Regions from separate parts of the Micromonospora sp. WMMA1923 genome, predicted to be linked through region 1. Evidence: riboswitches for the same ligand, from Rfam matches in the RefSeq annotation. Region 1 holds a riboswitch; each other region holds the start of a gene.

Evidence for each region. Region 1 has a riboswitch for cobalamin ahead of ACN28G_RS24715 (peptidase). Riboswitches for the same ligand answer to the same signal wherever they lie in the genome.
Region 2: another riboswitch for cobalamin. It lies ahead of metE (5-methyltetrahydropteroyltriglutamate--homocysteine S-methyltransferase); the one in region 1 lies ahead of ACN28G_RS24715 (peptidase).
Region 3: another riboswitch for cobalamin. It lies ahead of ACN28G_RS09720 (ribonucleoside-diphosphate reductase subunit alpha); the one in region 1 lies ahead of ACN28G_RS24715 (peptidase).

The regions. Positions count from the first base shown of each region.
Region 1 covers NZ_JBMHLZ010000001.1:5,436,231-5,442,227, reverse strand. The annotation lists gene ACN28G_RS24725 (cell wall anchor protein) at 1-397, opposite strand, end outside; gene ACN28G_RS24720 (hypothetical protein) at 553-1,041, opposite strand; gene ACN28G_RS24715 (peptidase) at 1,158-2,198, opposite strand; cobalamin riboswitch at 2,297-2,446, opposite strand; gene ACN28G_RS24710 (ABC transporter ATP-binding protein) at 2,585-4,303, opposite strand; gene ACN28G_RS24705 (MarR family winged helix-turn-helix transcriptional regulator) at 4,504-4,953, shown strand; gene ACN28G_RS24700 (hypothetical protein) at 4,999-5,547, opposite strand; gene ACN28G_RS24695 (Hsp70 family protein) at 5,700-5,997, shown strand, end outside.
Region 2 covers NZ_JBMHLZ010000001.1:2,066,355-2,072,351, reverse strand. The annotation lists gene ACN28G_RS09480 (AbfB domain-containing protein) at 1-284, shown strand, start outside; gene metE (5-methyltetrahydropteroyltriglutamate--homocysteine S-methyltransferase) at 406-2,643, opposite strand; cobalamin riboswitch at 2,759-2,970, opposite strand; gene ACN28G_RS09470 (CDP-diacylglycerol diphosphatase) at 2,984-3,499, opposite strand; gene ACN28G_RS09465 (hypothetical protein) at 3,500-3,895, opposite strand; gene ACN28G_RS09460 (hydroxymethylglutaryl-CoA lyase) at 4,121-5,023, opposite strand; gene ACN28G_RS09455 (GntR family transcriptional regulator) at 5,098-5,760, shown strand; gene ACN28G_RS09450 (ABC transporter ATP-binding protein) at 5,823-5,997, opposite strand, start outside.
Region 3 covers NZ_JBMHLZ010000001.1:2,133,296-2,139,292, reverse strand. The annotation lists gene ACN28G_RS09735 (Tat pathway signal protein) at 1-273, shown strand, start outside; gene ACN28G_RS09730 (phosphotransferase) at 498-1,496, shown strand; gene ACN28G_RS09725 (TetR/AcrR family transcriptional regulator) at 1,644-2,282, opposite strand; cobalamin riboswitch at 2,444-2,650, shown strand; gene ACN28G_RS09720 (ribonucleoside-diphosphate reductase subunit alpha) at 2,777-5,254, shown strand; gene ACN28G_RS09715 (ribonucleotide-diphosphate reductase subunit beta) at 5,302-5,997, shown strand, end outside.

The sequences.
Region 1 (5,997 bases):
CGGCGGCGTACAGCAGTTTGGCCGTCGCCCCACCGTCGGTGAAGCCGGGGATACCCCAGTCGTCGTAGCTGTTGTAGGCCCGTACGTGCGCCGCGACCTGCGCGGTTGCCGCCTGCCGGGTCGGTGCGGCGACCCCGGTCGCGGAGAGCGCGAGGATCCCGTCGATGGTCAGGCCCCAGTCCGGGCCGCCGAACGGTCCGGGCAGCGCCCCGTCGTCGAACTCCCCGGCCAGCCAGGTCGCGGCGGCGCGCCCGGCGGCGGTATCGGCCGCCGCCGGTGCGGCCACCCCGCTCAGGGGTACGGCGCTGAGCGCGGCCAGGGTCACCGCCGTGCTGGCCGCGAGACCGGCACCGACCCGCCGGGACACGAGCCGCCGAGAGATGAGCCGCCGGGACACGAGCCGTTGGGACGCGGGTGCCGGGGAGACGGGTGGCCGGGGTACGGGCGGTCGGGACGGTGGCCGGGGCCCGGGTGGCCGTGGCGCGGACAGTGGCATGAGGGTGCCTTTCGCAGTGTGGTCGGTCGACGCCCGGTCCACCCCGGGGCGGCAGGTCAGGGAGCGGTGATGCTCGGTGCGGCGCCCGCGCCGAAGGACCAGCCCTCGACGCTGCCCGGCGCGGGGTTGTAGCTGGACGCGCCGGAGGTGCTGTACGACCAGGCCGCGCCGCTGCCGGAGGCGTGCCAGTACGACCAGTACGCCGTGGCGGGCGGGGTGTTGACGCACGGGTCGGTCGCGGCGGTGGGCTTGCCGTTGATCCGGCAGACGAAGGCCAGCCCCCAGCGCGAGGTGCCGGTGACGGTGAAGCCCGCGCCCTGCAGGGCGGCCACCCCGGTGGCCGGATCGCCGAGGGCGCAGGCGACCTGGACGCCCCCGCCGAGGGCGGCGAAGTCGACGACCACGGTCACTCCGGTGGTGCCGGTGCAGGCGGCGGCGTGCGCCGCCCGGGGTGCGGGTTCGACCGCGGTCAGTGCGACGGCGGCGACGGCGGCGGCCAGCAGCCCGGCGAGCCGGCGGCGGATGGCGCAACGGTGACGGAACATGACGTCCTCCTGTGGTCGGACGAGCCGAGGTGAGACGAGCTGAGGTGAGGGGAGCTGGGGCACGGCGAGCTGAGCTGGGACGAGCGGGGACCGGACGGGTGGCGCACCGGGGCCGCTCAGGGGCAGGAGGTCACCGGTGCCCCGGCGGTCGTCCCGGTGGCCGTGAGCTGGGCGTACCCGGTGCCGGTCAGGCCGAGGACGGCCTGTGCGGTCGCGCGGACGGCGGTCTGCGGATCGAAGGTGCCGCCGTCGAAGTCGACCGCGCCCCGGTCGGCCGGCGCACCGGCGCAGCCCACCTGGAGTCCGGTGAGGAAGGTGCGGGCCCGAGCCCAGGCCAGCGGCCGGCCGCCGGCGCGTAGCGCCTGCGCGGCGAGACCGGTGCTGTTGGCGTTGCCGAAGCCACCGTCGGTGCCCTGCACGGAGACCAGCCAGCGCAGCCCGGCGGCGGCGTCGGCCGGGCGGCCGGCGGCCCGCAGCGCCTGCACCGCGAGCGCGGTGGCGTCCACGTCGGAGGTACAGACCGGCTGGGCGGGCAGCAGCGGATAGCCGCCGTCGGCGCACCGGGTGCCGGCCAGCCAGGACGCCGCCGCCGGAGGCACCCCCGGCGCGGTGCGGTGCAGGGCGAGGATCGCCAGGGACTGGCTGAAGGCGTTGCTGTAGTCACCGAACGCCGACCGGTCGGTGAACCGGCCGTCGGTCGACTGCAGCGAACGCAGCCGGGCGGTCAGGTCGACCCCGCCCACATCGGTCGGATCCGCGCCGCGTACCGCGACGGCGAGGGCGAGCTTCGCGGTGGCCCCGGCGTACGCCTCGGTGCTGCCGTCGCCGACGTAACCGTCGCGGATGTCCGGCCGGGTGACCCAGGCCAGTGCCGACGCACCGAAGTCGTCGGCGACGCCGGCGGCGGCGAAGGCGAGGACCGCGTCGAGGGTGAGCCCCTGGTCGGGGTAGGCGACGCCGTCGAAGACCACTTCGAGGCGTTCGCCATCGACGAGTTGACGGGCCAGCCAACCGGCGGCGGCCTCGGCGCGGGTCGGGCCCGTCGGCACCGGGCCGGCGGGCGCGGGCGCGGCGAGCGCGGGGGTGGTGAGGGTGAGGGCGGCGAGCAGACCGCAGAGGAGGACGAGCAGGTGGTGCCGGCTCAGGCGGACGACCATCGGAAGCGCCTTTCCGGCCCGGCGGTCGTCAGAAACCCGGACGACCGTCGTGACGCGGAGGACCGGGACTCCGACCCGTGGGCCACGACGGGTGGGGGAACGAATTCACGCGTACGGCGGGTATTCGGGCTCGCCGTCAAAAGTGGATCACCTCGACGGCCTACCGTTGCGGGCCAGCGCCGGACTCAGACCGGACTTCCCCCGCACGTACGCGCTTGTGGAGTTGTGCCGTCAGTCTGGCCAGCGACGACAGGGCGTGTCAATGCGTCGTACGTCGCAGCCGACGTCCTGCCGCTGCTCCTGCCCCTGGTGCCGGCCACCACGAACGCATCCGGCCGGATCGGCCGGTCCGGGACGGTGCGCGGAGCGCCGCCGGAGCGGGGCTGTCAGGCGGCGAGGGCGGCGTAGCGGCCGGCCCGCGCCAGCAGGTCGGCGTGGTCGCCGGACTCCACGATCCGCCCGTGGTCGAGCACCGCGATCCGGTCGGCGTCGCGCACGGTGGCCAGCCGATGGGCGATGGTGATGGTGGTACGACCCCGGGCCACCTCGTCGAACGCCCGTTGCACGGCGCGCTCGGTCTCGGTGTCCAGGGCGCTGGTGGCCTCGTCGAGGATCAGCACCCGCGGGTCGCGCAGCAGCGTCCGGGCAATCGCCAGGCGCTGCTTCTCGCCGCCGGAGAAGCGGTGCCCCCGCGACCCGACCACCGTGTCGTACCCGTCGGGCAGGCCGGCGATCAGGTCGTGGATCTGGGCGGCGCGGGCGGCGGCCTCGATCTCGGCGTCGGTGGCGTCCGGACGGGCGTAGCGCAGGTTCTCCCGGACCGTGGTGTGCAGCAGGTACGTCTCCTGGCTGACCACCCCGACGATGGCGGCGAGATCAGCCAGGCGCAGCTGGCGCAGGTCGACGCCGTCGACGGTGATCCGGCCGCTGGTCGGGTCGTGGAGCCGGCTCAGCAGCGCGGCCAGGGTGCTCTTGCCGGACCCGGTCTCGCCGACCAGGGCCAGGCTGGTGCCGGCGGGGACGTCGAGATTGATCCCGGCTACGGCGGCGGTGTCACTGCCCGGGTAGTGGAAGGTGACGTCGGTCAGGCGTAGCTCGCCCCGGACCCGGCGCCTGTCGATCTCGACCGGCTCGGCCGGGTCGGCCACCTCGACCGGCAGGTCCAGGTACTCGAAGATCCGGGCGAAGAGCGCCAGCGAGGCGGTGACCGAGACGGCCACGTTGAGCAGCCCGGTCAGCGGCCGGAACAACCCGCCCTGCAACGCGGTGAAGGCGACCAGGGTGCCGATGCTGAGCGTCCCGGCGGTGCCGGGCAGTCCGGCGCTGAGGTAGATCACCGCCGGAATGGCGGCGAAGACGACGCTCATCGTGGCCATCCGCCAGCGGCCGGCGAGCTCGGAGCGCAGCTCCAGGTCGACCAGGCGGGCCGAGGAGGCGGTGAAGCGCGCGGCCAGGGCGGGGCCGGTGCCGAGGGTCTTGGCCAGGTGTACGCCGCTGACCGAGAGCCCTTCCTCGACCGTGACGTTGAGGTCGGCGAGTTCACGTTGCCGCCGCGCGGTGATCTCCCGACGGAGCTGGGCGACCCGGCGGGTCAGCCAGATGGCCGGTGGCAGCACGACGAGGGAGACCAGCGACAGTCGCCAGGACAGGGCGAGCATGGCCACCCCGGTGGCGATCACGGTGGTCAGGTTGGCCGCGATCGAGGTGGCGGTCGAGGTGACCACCGACTGCATGCCACCGATGTCGTTGGTGATCCGGGACTGGACCTCGCCGGTGCGGGTCCGGGTGAAGAACGCCAGTGACTGTCGCTGCAGGTGGGTGAAGACGTCGGTGCGCAGCCGGTGCATGACCTGCTGGCCCACCCGGGTGGAGATCCAGGTCTGCGCCACGCCCAGCACGGAGGTGACGGCGGCGACCACGACCAGGCCGGCCACCAGCCAGGCCAGCAGCGGCAGGTCGCGTTCGGGCAGGGCCCGGTCGATCACCGCGCGGAGCAGGAAGGGCGTGGCCGTGGCGAGCACCGAGGAGGCCACGATGATCGCGGTGACGGTGGCGAGCGCGCCCCGGTGCCGGGCGAAGAGTCCGCCGATGCGACGCAGGGACACCTGGCGGGCCTGCGCCTGCTCCTCGGCGCTGAGCTCGTGGGAGCCGCGGTCGCGGCCGGGCTTGTGGTCGCGGCCGGGCTTGTGGGAGCCGCGGTCGCGGCCGGAGGGGACGGGTTCCAAGGGATGCTCCCTTACCTTCGACTAATGCTGAGGTTACCTCAACATGAGGGAACAACACCTTCTCCTGGTAGGTTGTTCCCGTGCCCGAAGACCCGCCGGTCCCCGTGACCACGGACCCGCACCAGCCCGAGGACGGCCTCGCCGAGGCGTTCTGGGCGGTGACCCGACGGCTGCGCCACCGCACCCGTCAGGCGCTCGCGCCGTGGGACGTCACGCCCGCCCAGTCCCGGGCGCTCGGCGTGCTCAACCGGCACGGTCCGCTGCGGCTCAGTGCGATCGCCGAGCACCTGCGGATCGCCCCCCGCTCGGCCACCGAGGTCGTCGACGACCTGCAGGCCCGGGGTCTGGTGCGGCGGCAGGCCGACCCGACGGACCGGCGCGCCACCCTGGTCACGCCGACCGAGGAGGGCACCCGCGCCGGTGCCGCCATGTACGCCGCCCGCCGGGCCGCCGCCGACGATCTCTTCGGGGACCTGCCGCCGGCCGACCGGGAACAGCTCGCCCGCATCCTGCGTACGCTGCTCGCCTGACCGGCCCGCCGCGCGGACTTCGGGAACGCCCGGCGGAGCGGTGGCTCAGGTCGTCGGGCCGGTGGCGAGGTCGGCGTAGCGCACCAGCTGCCAGGCCAGCACGCCGACCGTGCCCAGTTCGGCGAGCGAGACCGTGACGAAGGCGACGTCGTAGGGGCCGTTGACCCAGTACACGACCAGGGCGGCCAACGGAGGCAGGACGAAGGTGCCCAGGTCCACGGCGAGCTGGAGGTACTTGCGTGAGCTGCGCCTGGGGTCACTGCGATGCGCCACCTCCCAGCCGAAGGCCGGTTGGCCGTCGGGGGTGAGGGCGACCAGCCGTGGCCCGAGGTCGGTGCGGACGTACCGGCCGATCGCGGAGATCTTCTCGTCGTTGACCAGATACGTCCAGCCCAGCACCACGGTGACCGCCGGCAGCAGGAGAAGAAGGTTCGCCCTGTCCTGGCTGGACAGCACGGCGGCGACGACCGCGGCCATCGAGGCGAGCGTGGCGTAGATGAGATTGTCCCGGAATCCGATCCGGTTGCGCTGTTCCTCCTTGATCTGCGCGTACTCCGCGAGCAGCAGTCCGCCCGTGGTGATCTCACTGGTCACGTGACCTCCCGGAGTCGTGCCGACAGCGTCACCCATCATTCACGTAGCGGGCAACGATCGGTCCGGTCAACTCGTCCGTACGGACGGTGATCGGGGGGCGAGGGCTTGCGTAGCCTGCCTACACACAGGAGAACCGAGCACAGGGGACTGTCGTGATCGCCTCGATCGACTTCGGCGCGTCCGCCACCAAGGCCGCGGTACTCGACGCGACCACGGACGCCGCCCGGCTGATCGCCTTCGACGCGACGAACCACCTGCCGACCGCCGTGCACCGGCACCGCGGTGGGAAGCTGCTGGTCGGTCGGCCTGCCCTGGCGTACCTGGACCGCCGGCCGCACCAGGTCCGCACCGACCTCAAGCAACGGCTGAACCACGCGACCGTGGTACGCGCTAACAACCCGCTGGTGGAGGTCGGCGGCGCTCGGCCGATGCCACTGTTGGAGGCCGTCG
Region 2 (5,997 bases), 3.4 Mb from region 1:
CCCGCAGCTGCGTCTCCTTCGAGTCGGTGAACTTCCCCGGTCACTACCTGCGCCACCACGAGTTCCGGGTGTTCCTGCACCGCGCCGACGGCAGTGCCGACTTCGCCGCCGACGCCACCTTCTGCCCGGTCCCCGGCCTCGGCGGCGCGCACACGTCCCTGCGGACGACCAACCATCCGGAGCACTACCTGCGGCACGACGCCCGGGGACAGATGCGGATCTCCCGGGTGGGCGACGGCGCCTCGGCAGCCACCGCCACCTTCCGGGTCCGTCCCGCCCTGTGACCGGTCGGCAGGCGCCCGCCGACCGGCTGAACCGGTCGGCTCCGCCACGGCGGTGCCCGGCCGGCGGGGCCCCGGGCCACCGGACGGTCCCCGACAGTGGGGACCGTCCGGTGCCGCGCGGTCAGTCCCGGCGTACCTCGGCGGCGGCCGCGACCAGCTGCCGCAGGGACGCCTCCACCTCGCGGTAGCCGCGGGTCTTCAGGCCGCAGTCCGGGTTGACCCACAGCCGGGACGCCGGCACCGCGGCCACGGCCCGGCGCAGCGCCTCGACCACCTCGTCGGCCGGGGGGACCCGGGGAGAGTGGATGTCCCACACCCCGGGGCCGACGCCCCGGCCGTAGCCGACGGCGGCGAGGTCGTCGAGGACCTCCATCTTCGACCGGGACGCCTCGATGCTGGTCACGTCGGCGTCGAGGGCGTCGATCGCGTCGATCACCTCACCGAACTCCGAATAGCACAGGTGGGTGTGGATCTGGGTGTCGTCGGCGACGCCGCTGGTGGCCAGCCGGAACGCGGCCACCGCCCAGTCCAGGTACGCCCGCTGGTCGGCCCGGCGCAGCGGCAGCGTCTCGCGCAACGCCGGCTCGTCGACCTGGATCACCCGGATCCCGGCGGCCTCCAGGTCGTGGCACTCGTCGCGCAGGGCCAGCGCCACCTGGTCGGCGGTGTCCGCCAGCGGCTGGTCGGCGCGGACGAAGGACCAGGCCAGGATGGTGACCGGGCCGGTAAGCATGCCCTTGACCGGTCTGCTGGTGAGCGACTGCGCGTAGGTGGACCAGTCGAGGGTCATCGGTGCCCGGCGCGCCACGTCACCGAAGATGACCGGCGGGCGTACGCAGCGGGAGCCGTAGGACTGCACCCAACCGTGTTCGGTGGCGGCGAACCCGTCGAGCTGCTCGCCGAAGTACTGCACCATGTCGTTGCGTTCCGGTTCGCCGTGCACCAGCACGTCCAGGCCCAGCCGTTCCTGCAGCCGGATCACCCGTTCCACCTCGGCGCGCATCCGCGCGGTGTAGCCGGCGTCGTCCAGGCCACCCGCCCGGTACGCGGCGCGGGCCCGACGCAGCTCGTCGGTCTGCGGGAACGACCCGATGGTGGTGGTGGGCAGCTCCGGCAGGCCGAGCCGGTCCTGCTGCCGGGCGGCCCGGGTCTCGTAGTCGCCACGTCGCCGGTCGGTGGGGCGCAGCGCGGCGAGGCGGCCGCGTACCTCGTCGTGCCGCCAGGCGGCGGGGGCGGCCGGCAGCGGCGCGGGCAGCACGGTGGTGCCGTCGCGCAGCGCCCGGCCGAGCAGCACGACCTCGTCGACCTTCTGCCGGGCGAACGCGAGCCGTTCGGCCAGCCGGGGGTCCAGACGCGACTCGGCGGTCAGGTCGACCGGCACGTGCAGCAGGGAACAGGAGGTGGAGACGGCGACGTGGTCGGCCAGGCCGGCGATCGTCGCCCCGATCGAGACGGCGGCCCGCAGGTCGGTACGCCAGATGTTGTGGCCGTCGACCAGGCCGGCGACGATGGTCCGGCCGCCCAGCGGGCCGGCGGCGGCCAGCCGCTGGAGGTTTCCCGCGCCGGCGACCAGGTCCAGGCCGATCGCCTCGACCGGGGTGTCCAGCAGCGCCGGTAGCGCGTCACCGAGTTCGCCGAAGTAGCTGGCGACGAAGATCCGGGGCCGGTGGGTGAGGGTACCGAGCCGGGTGTAGGCCCGGCGCAACGCGTCGATCTCGGCGGGGGTGCGGTCCGTGACGTAGCCGGGCTCGTCCAGCTGCACCCAGGGCACCCCCGCGTCGGCCAACGCGGTGAGGATCTCCGCGTAGGTCCCGACCAGCTCGTCGAGGCGGGCGAACGGGTCGTCGCCCTTGGCCAGCAGCAGGAACGTGGCCGGTCCGACCAGGACCGGCCGGGTGGTCAGCCCCAGCGCGCGGGCCTCGGCGTACTCGGTGAGCGCCTTGGCCGGGTTCGCCGTGAAGACGGTGTCGGCGGCGATCTCCGGCACCAGGTAGTGGTAGTTGGTGGCGAACCACTTGGTCAGCTCCAACGCCGGCTCGGTCTCGACGCCCCGGGCCATGGCGAAGTAGGTGTCCATCTCGGACAGGCCCAACCGGGCGAACCGGGCCGGGACGGCGCCGACCGCGACGGCGGTGTCCAGCACGTGGTCGTAGTAGGAGAAGGTGTTCGACGGGATCGCGTCGAGGCGGGCGTCGCGCAGCGTCCGCCACACCTCGGCCCGCAGGCCGGCGGCGGTACGCGCCAGGCCGTCGGCGTCGAGGGCGCCGGCCCAGTACGCCTCGACGGCCTTCTTCAGTTCACGGTCGGCGCCGATGCGCGGATACCCGAGCACGGTGCTCTGACCGAATGCGGTGTTCATCGACAGGGGGTCCTTCCCTCGAAGCGCCCGGCGGGCACGGGAGGGGAAGGTAGGCGCCCCGGAGGCACCGGCTTCCGCCCTGACCCTCCCGAGGGGCCGCCGGCGGCGCACACCGGCGGTGTGCGCGGCGCTGGCAGGTCTTCGGACTCGTGGGCGTGACACACAGGTCGCCTACTGGCCGTCGCTTCCCAGACCTCACGGTCCAGTGCTTCGTTGACGGCGGTCGTTCCCACTCACCGCTGCGGGGCAGTCCCGGTCTCGCACCGGGTTCCCTCTTACGACGTCCCACCCTCACGGGCGGGACGAACCAGCACCACGGGACATCGTACGCGCTGTCCGGTCAGTTGTACGCCAGCAGGAAGTCGGTGGTGCCCGTGCCGCCGGGTTGCCCCATCGCGACGGGCAGTCCGGGTTCGCTGTTGAGCACGTAGAACCCGCCGTTGCCGATCAGGCGGGGCGTCACCGCCATCATCTGCGCGGCCATCGTCGAGCCGGTCGGTCGTACCACGCTGTCCAGCAGCAGCCGGAAGAGGTTGTCGTTGAGGTTCGCCACGTGCAGCACCCGGTAGGACCGGGGAGCCGGGGTACCGGTGCTCGTCAGCCCCCAGATCGGCACGATCTGGTTGCGCCACCGCGCCGGGTCGTTGCTGATCGCGCTGTCGTGGCTGTTCAGCTGGGTCTGGATGCCGGAGTGGATGCCGGCCAGGTGGATGTGCAGCTGGTCCTGGGTACGGATCGTCGGGTCGGCCGAGTTGATCCCCAGCCCGATGTTGGGGTACACGACCTGTCCCGGCTGCCCGGGTTGTGCGTTGTTCCACGCCTCCAGCCAGTAGTTCGGGGCGGCGGCGGTGGTGATTCACGGGCACTCGATGCCCCGGACGCGGCAGCTCGGGACGAGCAGGTAGTCGTGGTTGGACCCGGACCCGCCGTTGAGGATCACGTAGGTGGGTGTCGTCCGCAGGCACTGCGAAAAGGGCGGGCCGACCTTGGTGCCCTCGCAGACCTGCACCCGGTCCCACAGGTCGAACCGGCCACCGGTGTCTGCCGGGAAGCCACACGCCGCGGAGGGCGTGGGACAGGGGGCCGGGCCGCCGGGGCCGCCGAGCGCCGGTGGCGATCCGGGGGTGGCCGCCGGCCCCGCCGACCCGCCGTCGGCCAGGGCACCGCCCGCGCCCACCAGACCGAGCAGGCCGACGGCGCCGGCGGTGCCCGAGAGAGCCACCAACTGACGTCTGCGCACACGATCGCCCATCTGCAACCTCCGTGGGGAGCCCGAGCCGGACGCGTCGGGACGGGTCACCGTGCGACTCGGCGCGGTGACGACCGAAAGAAACGTGAACGTCGCTAGATTAGGACGAACAACCCAACAGAGGACACAACGCCTGACGGGGTCGCCTGATCGTGTCGCGGAGCAACCCGGCCGTGGCGACGACGGCGGTCCCGCGACCGCCCGTCCGAACCACCGGGGTCGGAGCGGTCACTGCGGCTCGGCCGGGAACCAGCCGGCCCGACCGAGCGCACCCGGCACAGTGGCCTTGCCGAGTTGGTCGCCGATCCAGGCGGCCGTCCCGATCACCAGCCGGGGGTCCAGGCCGGTCGGATGACCGGAGCGGTGCAGCGCGTAGACCAGGTCCTCGGTCGCGACGTTGCCGGTGGCCGCCGGGGCGAAGGGGCAGCCACCGATCCCGCCGACACTGGCGTCGAGAACCCGCACGCCGGCCTCGACCGCCGCCAGCGCGTTGGCGATGCCGGTGTTGCGGGTGTCGTGGAAGTGCGCGCGCAGCGGCACCCCCGGGGCCGCCGCCGCGGCGGCCCGCACCAGCTGCCGGACCTGGGCGGGAACTCCCACACCGATGGTGTCGGCCAGGGCGATCTCGTCCGGCTCGGCGGCGGCCAACCGTCGCACCAGGTCGGCGACGACCGTCGGGGCGACCTCGCCCTCGAAGGGGCAGCCGAAGGCGGCGGCCACGGTGACGCTGGCCTTCCGGCCGGCGGCGTGGGCGGCTCCGGCTATCGCGGCCCACTGCTGGACCATGGCGTCGACCGAGGCGCCCTGGTTGCGTCGACTGAACGTCTCGGTGGCGACCACGACACAGTTGACCTCGTCCACCCCGGCGGCGAGCGCCCGGTCGAGCCCGCGCCGGTTGAGCACCAGACCGATGTACGATACGTCGCTGTGTCGGGGCACCTCGGCCATGACGGCCTCCGCATCGGCCATCTGGGGCACCCGGTCGGCGCGGACGAACGAGACCGCCTCGACCCGGCGGGCTCCGGCGTCGACGCACCGTCGGATGAGCTCGATCTTGCGCGCTGTCGGCAGGATCTCGGCCTCGTTCTGCAACCCGTCCCGGGGGGACACTTCCACCACACCAACCGTCATGTGTATACAATCTCAGACCGTCGGACGGGCGGCAAGGATGCCAGCCCGCCATCACTCGACACCACGGAGGCACGGTGACGAATGCCGGCCAGGACGCCTACGAGGCGTTACGGGCTGCGATTCTGAGCGGCTCCATCGGCCCACGGGAACGGTTGGGTGAGGTCGAACTGTCCCGGCAGTTCGGGGTGAGCAGGACGCCGATCCGGGAGGCTCTGCGCCGGCTCACGGCGGAGGGGCTCGTCGTCTTCCAGCCCAACCGCGGCGCCCGGGTCGCGGAGTGGTCACTCAGTGACCTGCAGGACACCTACGAGATCCGGGCCCGGCTGGAGAGCTACGGCGCGGCGTTGGCCGCCCACCGCATCGACGCCGACTGGCTACCGAAGCTCAGCCTGCTCTGCGACCAGATGGAACAGCGGGCGGAGCGGATGACCCCGCCGGACCTGGACGAGATCGCCAGCCTCAACGCCGAGCTGCACGGGCTGGTCATCAGCGCCGCCGCGAGTCCGCGGCTGACCTCGCTGTTGTCGGCCGTGGTGGAGGTGCCACTGATCATCCGGGCGTTCCGGCTCTACACACCGGACGCGCTGGCCCGCAGCATGGCGCACCACCGTGATCTGGTGGCGGCGCTGCGGACCCGGGACGCCGAGTGGGCGTCGAGCACCATGCGGGCCCACGTGCTGGCCGCGCGCCGGGTGCTGCTGGACGCCATGACGGACCGCGCCGAGCCCCGACCCTGAGCACCCCCGGTCGGCGGCGGCGACCATCGACCGGGGGCACCGCCCGGCCGGCACGCACCCGGTCAGCTACCGGGTGCGCCCGGTTTCACGCAGGCCACCTGCCGGTCCGCGTCGATCGGAGCCAGTCGGACGTCAATTTGTACACACTTCTCCTCGCTGACCGGACAGCGCCCGTACAGCACACAGCCGGTCACCCGCTGGGTCGGGCTCAGCGGCTCGCCCACCAGCCGGGCCGGC
Region 3 (5,997 bases), 3.3 Mb from region 1:
AACACCGGGGCGTACCGGCGTATCCACACCTTGACTCTGGCCAACCTCGCCGACGTCCAGTGCAGCCGAGGACGCCTACGTGAGGCCGCCGAGAACTGGAACCACGCGATGGACACGATGGAGGGTGTGAAGTCCGGCCGTGCCTCGGCCGCCGTGAAGAACATCCGAACCCGCCTGAGCAACTTTGGCCCCCGCCTCCCCGCCTTCGCCAAGCAGCTCGATCAACGGGCCGCAACCTACCTTCGTCAAGGGAACCCGCCAAAGCTTGGGTGACTGCGGCAGTCGCTGTCATGCCGATGACAGTGCGTCGAGGCTCAGGCGCGGGCGCCCCGCATCGCTTCCATAAACGCCGTGCGTACGAACCAGTGCTGCGGTGACGATCTCGGGCATGGGCGGGATTCTGGCACGGCCCTCATGGCCCTGACCGGCGGGTGACTCGGCAACGGATGGTCCTCTGACCGGATGATCGACGCAGGCGCTCCAGACAGGAACCGGGAATGGCCGCTGAACGAAAATTCGCCGACGCCGAGACTCTGACCCCGGTGATACGGGAGGTCTTCGGCACGGACCGTCTCATCACCGCCGTCGACCGCCTGGTCAACGGCACCAAGAAGGGCGTCTACCGCATCACGCTCGACGATGCCACAAGCGCGATCGCCTACGTATGGAACGCCGGCGAGGACTACTGGGACGGGCTGCTCCCGGACGGCCACGACGACCCGTCGAACCCGTTCGCCCACGCCTCCGGCATCGACTACTTCGAGGCTGCCACCCGTCGACTGGAAGCGGTCGGAGCCCGTTCGCCGCAGCTGTTGCTCGCCGACCGCAGCAAGGACCGGTACCCGGCCGACGTCGCCGTCACTGAGGACGTGCGCGGCGGAACGCTGGAATCGCTGCTGGAACGAGACCCGGACGCCGGCCGGCAAACACTCGCGCAACTCTCGGACATGCTTCGAGGCATGCACACCTACCAGGCACCGGCGTTCGGGCGCGTCGCATGGATCGACAGCGGAGGCGCACCGCCGGACACGACCTGCGAGCAGGCCTACCTGGAACGCGCGCTGGTGAACATCGCCACCGCCGTGCCCCGCGATGCCCGCGCGGCCGAAGCCGAGGCGATACTGGAGGAGAAACTCCGCACTCTGCACGCCGCACTCGACCCACGGGCGGAATACGGCGTGGTCCACGGCGAACTCTGCGCAGAACACACACTCGTCGGACCGGACGGGGAGCCCGTCATCATCGACATCGAAGGCCTGATGTACACCGACATCGAAGTAGAGCACTGCTGGATGCGGATGCGCTTCGGCCCGCACTACGCGGCGCTCGACAACCCGGACCTCGACCCGCAGCGGATCAAGTACTACCAGTACGTCATGCATCTGGACCTGGTCGGCGGCCCGCTGCGCATCGCCGAGGGCGACTTCCCGAACCGGAAGTGGATGCTCGACGTAGCGGACTTCCACCTACAGAAAGCGCTCACCTACAAGACATGACTCGACCGTGAAGCCGGATCGTGCCAAGCGTCATCAGACCCACCGACACCCCGCCGTCCGACGAGCATTGTCACCGGGACCGGCACGACATGGCGACGGAGTTAACCGACGCCGGTCAACCCGATTCAAGATCGAGCGCCCTCTCGCTCAGGCGTACAGGCCCTCCAGGACCATCGCGCTGAACTGGCGGGCCACCTCGTCGATGCTGAGTGGGCCGCCGACGTTGAGCCACTGGTACGCCCAGGCGCACATGCCGACCAGCCCGAAGGTGGCGATCCGGGGATCGACGTCGGCCCGGAACACGCCCCGGTCGACGCCGTCGGCGATCATCCCGGCGAAGGCGGACTCCACCAGCCCGCGCTTGCGGGTCACCTCGGCGAAGAGGTCACCGGTGAGGTAGCGCCGCTCCTGGTAGAAGATCGTCACGTGCGCGCGGTACTCGGCGACGCTGGTCAGGCTGAACCGGATCAGCTGGGCCACCCGTACCTTGGGGTCGTCGCTGTCGGCCTCGATCTGCTGGATCGCGGTGAGCTGCGCCTGGAGGTACTCCTCCTGGATGTGCCGCAGCAGGTCGTCCTTGCTGGCGAAGTGGTGGTAGAACGCGCCCTTGGTGAGCCGGGCCTGGTCGGCGATCTCCTGCACGGAGGTACGGTCGAAGCCACGCTGTTCGAAGAGCTCCAGCGCGCTGGCGATCAGCGACTTGCGGGTGTTCTCCGGGTCGTAGCCGTCCGGCCAGCGCTGTCGGCGCCGGTTCGACTCCGGCCGGGTGGACGTCGCTCGGGCCATTGGTGATCTCCCATCCGCGGTGCAGCCCCACAATGCTACCGTCCGGTCGGAAGGAATGGGGGGCGCGGAGCCGCCCGAGTACTCCGCGTCGCGCCGGTCACCCACCGCACACGACACGCCGACACAGCATGTGGTGTGGAAGTTCGGGACGGCGCCCATATATGGTGTCCCGCGGAGCTGGTTCGGCTGCCCATCCAGGGCGGCCGAGGCAAGAGGGAATCCGGTGCGAGACCGGAACTGCCCCGCAGCGGTGAGTGGGAACGACCGCCGTCAACGAGCACTGGGCCACCCGGCCTGGGAAGCGACGGCCAGTAGGCACGCGTGAGACGCCCACGAGTCCGAAGACCTGCCAGCACGCCGTCCGCGGCTCGCGGACGGCGGTCGACGGTCGCGTGGGACGACCGACGCCAGGAACGGACCTCGCGCGAGTTCGCGGTCCGGTGGCGTCCGCCCGCGCCTCCGGAGACCAGCGGAGACAGCGCGAGGGAGAGACCATGACGGTCGTGCAGGACAGGCCCGCACCCGGTGCGGACGCACCGGAGCAGCGCCGGCAGGTGATGCGGGTCAGCAAGCGCAACGGTGAGACCGAGCCGGTGGACGTCAACAAGATCGTCAAGGCGGTCGAGCGGTGGGTCGCCGGCCTGGACGAGGTGGACCCGCTGCGGGTGGCCACCAAGACCATCAGTGGTCTCTACGACGGGGCGACCACCGCCGAGCTGGACAAGCTGTCGATCCAGACGGCGGCGGAGCTGATCGGCGAGGAGCCGCAGTACTCCAGGCTGGCCGCCCGGCTGCTCGGCGCGTACGTGGACAAGGAGGTCCGGGGCCAGCAGGTGGCCAGTTTCAGCCAGTCCATCCGGTACGCCCACGGGCTGGGCCTGATCGGCGACGAGACGGCCGCCTTCGTGGCCGCCAACGCGCGCAAGCTGGACGACGCCGTGGACCCGGCCGGGGATCTGCGCTTCGAGTACTTCGGCCTGCGGACCGTCGCCGACCGGTACCTGCTGCGCCACCCGGAGACCCGGCAGGTGGTCGAGACGCCGCAGTACTGGCTGCTGCGGGTGGCCTGCGGGCTGTCCCAGACCCCGGTGGAGGCGATCGGGTTCTACCGGCTGATGTCGTCGCTCGCCTACCTGCCCAGCTCCCCGACGCTGTTCAACTCGGGCACCCGGCACACCCAGATGTCCTCGTGCTTCCTGGTCGACTCGCCGCGCGACGAGCTGGACTCGATCTACGAGCGCTACCACCAGGTGGCGAAGCTGTCGAAGTTCTCCGGCGGCATCGGCATCGCCTGGTCCCGGGTACGTGGCCGGGGGGCCCTGATCCGGGGCACCAACGGCAGGTCCAACGGGATCGTGCCGTTCCTCAAGACCCTCGACGCCGGGGTGGCGGCGGTCAACCAGGGCGGCCGGCGCAAGGGCGCGGCCTGCGTCTACCTGGAGCCGTGGCACCCCGACATCGAGGAGTTCCTGGAGCTGCGGGACAACACCGGCGAGGAGGCCCGGCGGACCCACAACCTGAACCTGGCCAACTGGATCCCGGACGAGTTCATGCGCCGGGTCGAGGCCGACGGCGACTGGTCGCTGATCGACCCCAGCGACGCCCCGGAGCTGCCCGACCTCTACGGCGAGCAGTTCGACGCCGCGTACCGGATCGCGGAGAAGAAGGCGGTCCGCACGGTCAAGGCCCGGGACCTGTACGGGCGGATGATGCGCACCCTGGCGCAGACCGGCAACGGGTGGATGACGTTCAAGGACCGCTCGAACCAGCTGTCCAACCAGACCGGCGTGGCCGGCAACTCGATCCACCTGTCCAACCTGTGCACCGAGATCCTGGAGGTCAACAACGACGCCGAGACGGCGGTGTGCAACCTGGGCTCGGTCAACCTGGGCGCGCATGTCGGCCCCGACGGCGTCGACTGGGAGCGGCTGCGCGCCACGGTGCGTACCGCGGTGGTGTTCCTGGACCGGGTGATCGACATCAACTACTACCCGGCCGCGCAGGCGGCGGCGTCGAACCCGCGTTGGCGGCCGGTCGGGCTCGGGCTGATGGGCCTGCAGGACGCCTTCTTCACCCTGCGGCTGCCGTTCGACTCGGACGAGGCGCGGCAGCTGTCCACCCGGGTGCAGGAGGAGATCCTGCTGACCGCCCTGGAGACCTCCGCCGGGCTCGCCGAACGCTTCGGCCCGCATCCCGCGTACGCCGAGACCCGCGCCGCCCGGGGTGAGCTGCACCCGGACCTCTGGGGTGCGGAGGTCACGCAGACCTCCCGGTGGGCGGCGCTGCGCGAGACGATCGGCCGGCACGGCCTGCGCAACTCGCTGCTGGTGGCGATCGCTCCGACCGCCACCATCGCCTCGATCGCCGGCTGTTACGAGTGCATCGAGCCGCAGGTGTCCAACCTGTTCAAGCGCGAGACGATGTCCGGCGAGTTCCTCCAGGTCAACGCGTACCTGGTGGGTGAGTTGAAGGCCCGCGGACTGTGGACGCCGGAGATCCGCGACCGGATCAAGCGGGCCGAGGGGTCGGTGCAGGGCATCGGGGAGCTGCCGGCCGACGTGCGGGAGGTGTTCCGCACGGCGTGGGAGTTGCCGCAGCGGGCGTTGATCGACCTGGCCGCCGCCCGGGCGCCCTACATCGACCAGTCGCAGTCGCTGAACCTGTTCCTGAGCGCGCCGACCATCGGCAAGCTCTCCTCGATGTACCTGTACGCCTGGAAGGCCGGGCTGAAGACCACGTACTACCTGCGCTCGCGGCCCGCGACGCGCATCCAGCAGGCCACCGTCACCGTCACGGCTGCCGACAGTCAGCCGCCGGTGGTCGCCGCGACGCCACTCGTCGCCGTCGGCGACGCCGCGACGCCACTCGTCGCCGTCGACGCCACCGCGATGCCGCTCGTCGCCGTGGGCGACGCCGACGAGGCGTTGGCCTGTGCCCTGGAGAACCCCGAGAGCTGTGAGGCCTGCCAGTGAACATCGACCCCACCACCCGTACCGGTCAACTGCTGCTCGACCCGGGCATGGACCTGACCCTGCGGCCGATGCGCTACCCGCACTTCTTCGACCGGTTCAAGGACGCCATCAAGAACACCTGGACCGTCGAAGAGGTCGACCTGCACTCCGACCTGGCCGACCTGGCCCGGCTCTCCCCCGCCGAACAGCACCTGGTGTCCCGGCTGGTCGCCTTCTTCGCCACCGGTGACACCATCGTCGCCAACAACCTGGTGCTCAACCTCTACCAGCACGTCAACTCCCCCGAGGGCCGGCTGTACCTGTCCCGGCAGCTGTTCGAGGAGGCCGTGCACGTCCAGTTCTACCTGAACCTGCTCGACACCTACGTGCCCGACGAGAAGGAGCGGTTCGCGGCCTTCGCCGCGATCGAGAACATCCCGTCGATCAAACGCAAGGCGGAGTTCTGCTTTCGCTGGATCGACTCCGTCTTCGAGCTGCGCGAGTTGCGGACCAAGGCCGACCGGCGGGCCTTCCTGCTCAACCTGATCTGCTTCGCCGCCTGCATCGAGGGGCTGTTCTTCTACGGCGCCTTCGCCTACGTGTACTTCCTGCGCTCCCGGGGCCTGCTCAACGGACTCGCCTCCGGCACCAACTGGGTGTTCCGCGACGAGTCCATGCACATGGAGTTCGCCTTCGAGGTGGTGCAGACGGTCCGCCGCGAGGAGCCCGACCTGTTCGACGACGACCTGGTCGAGCAGGTACGC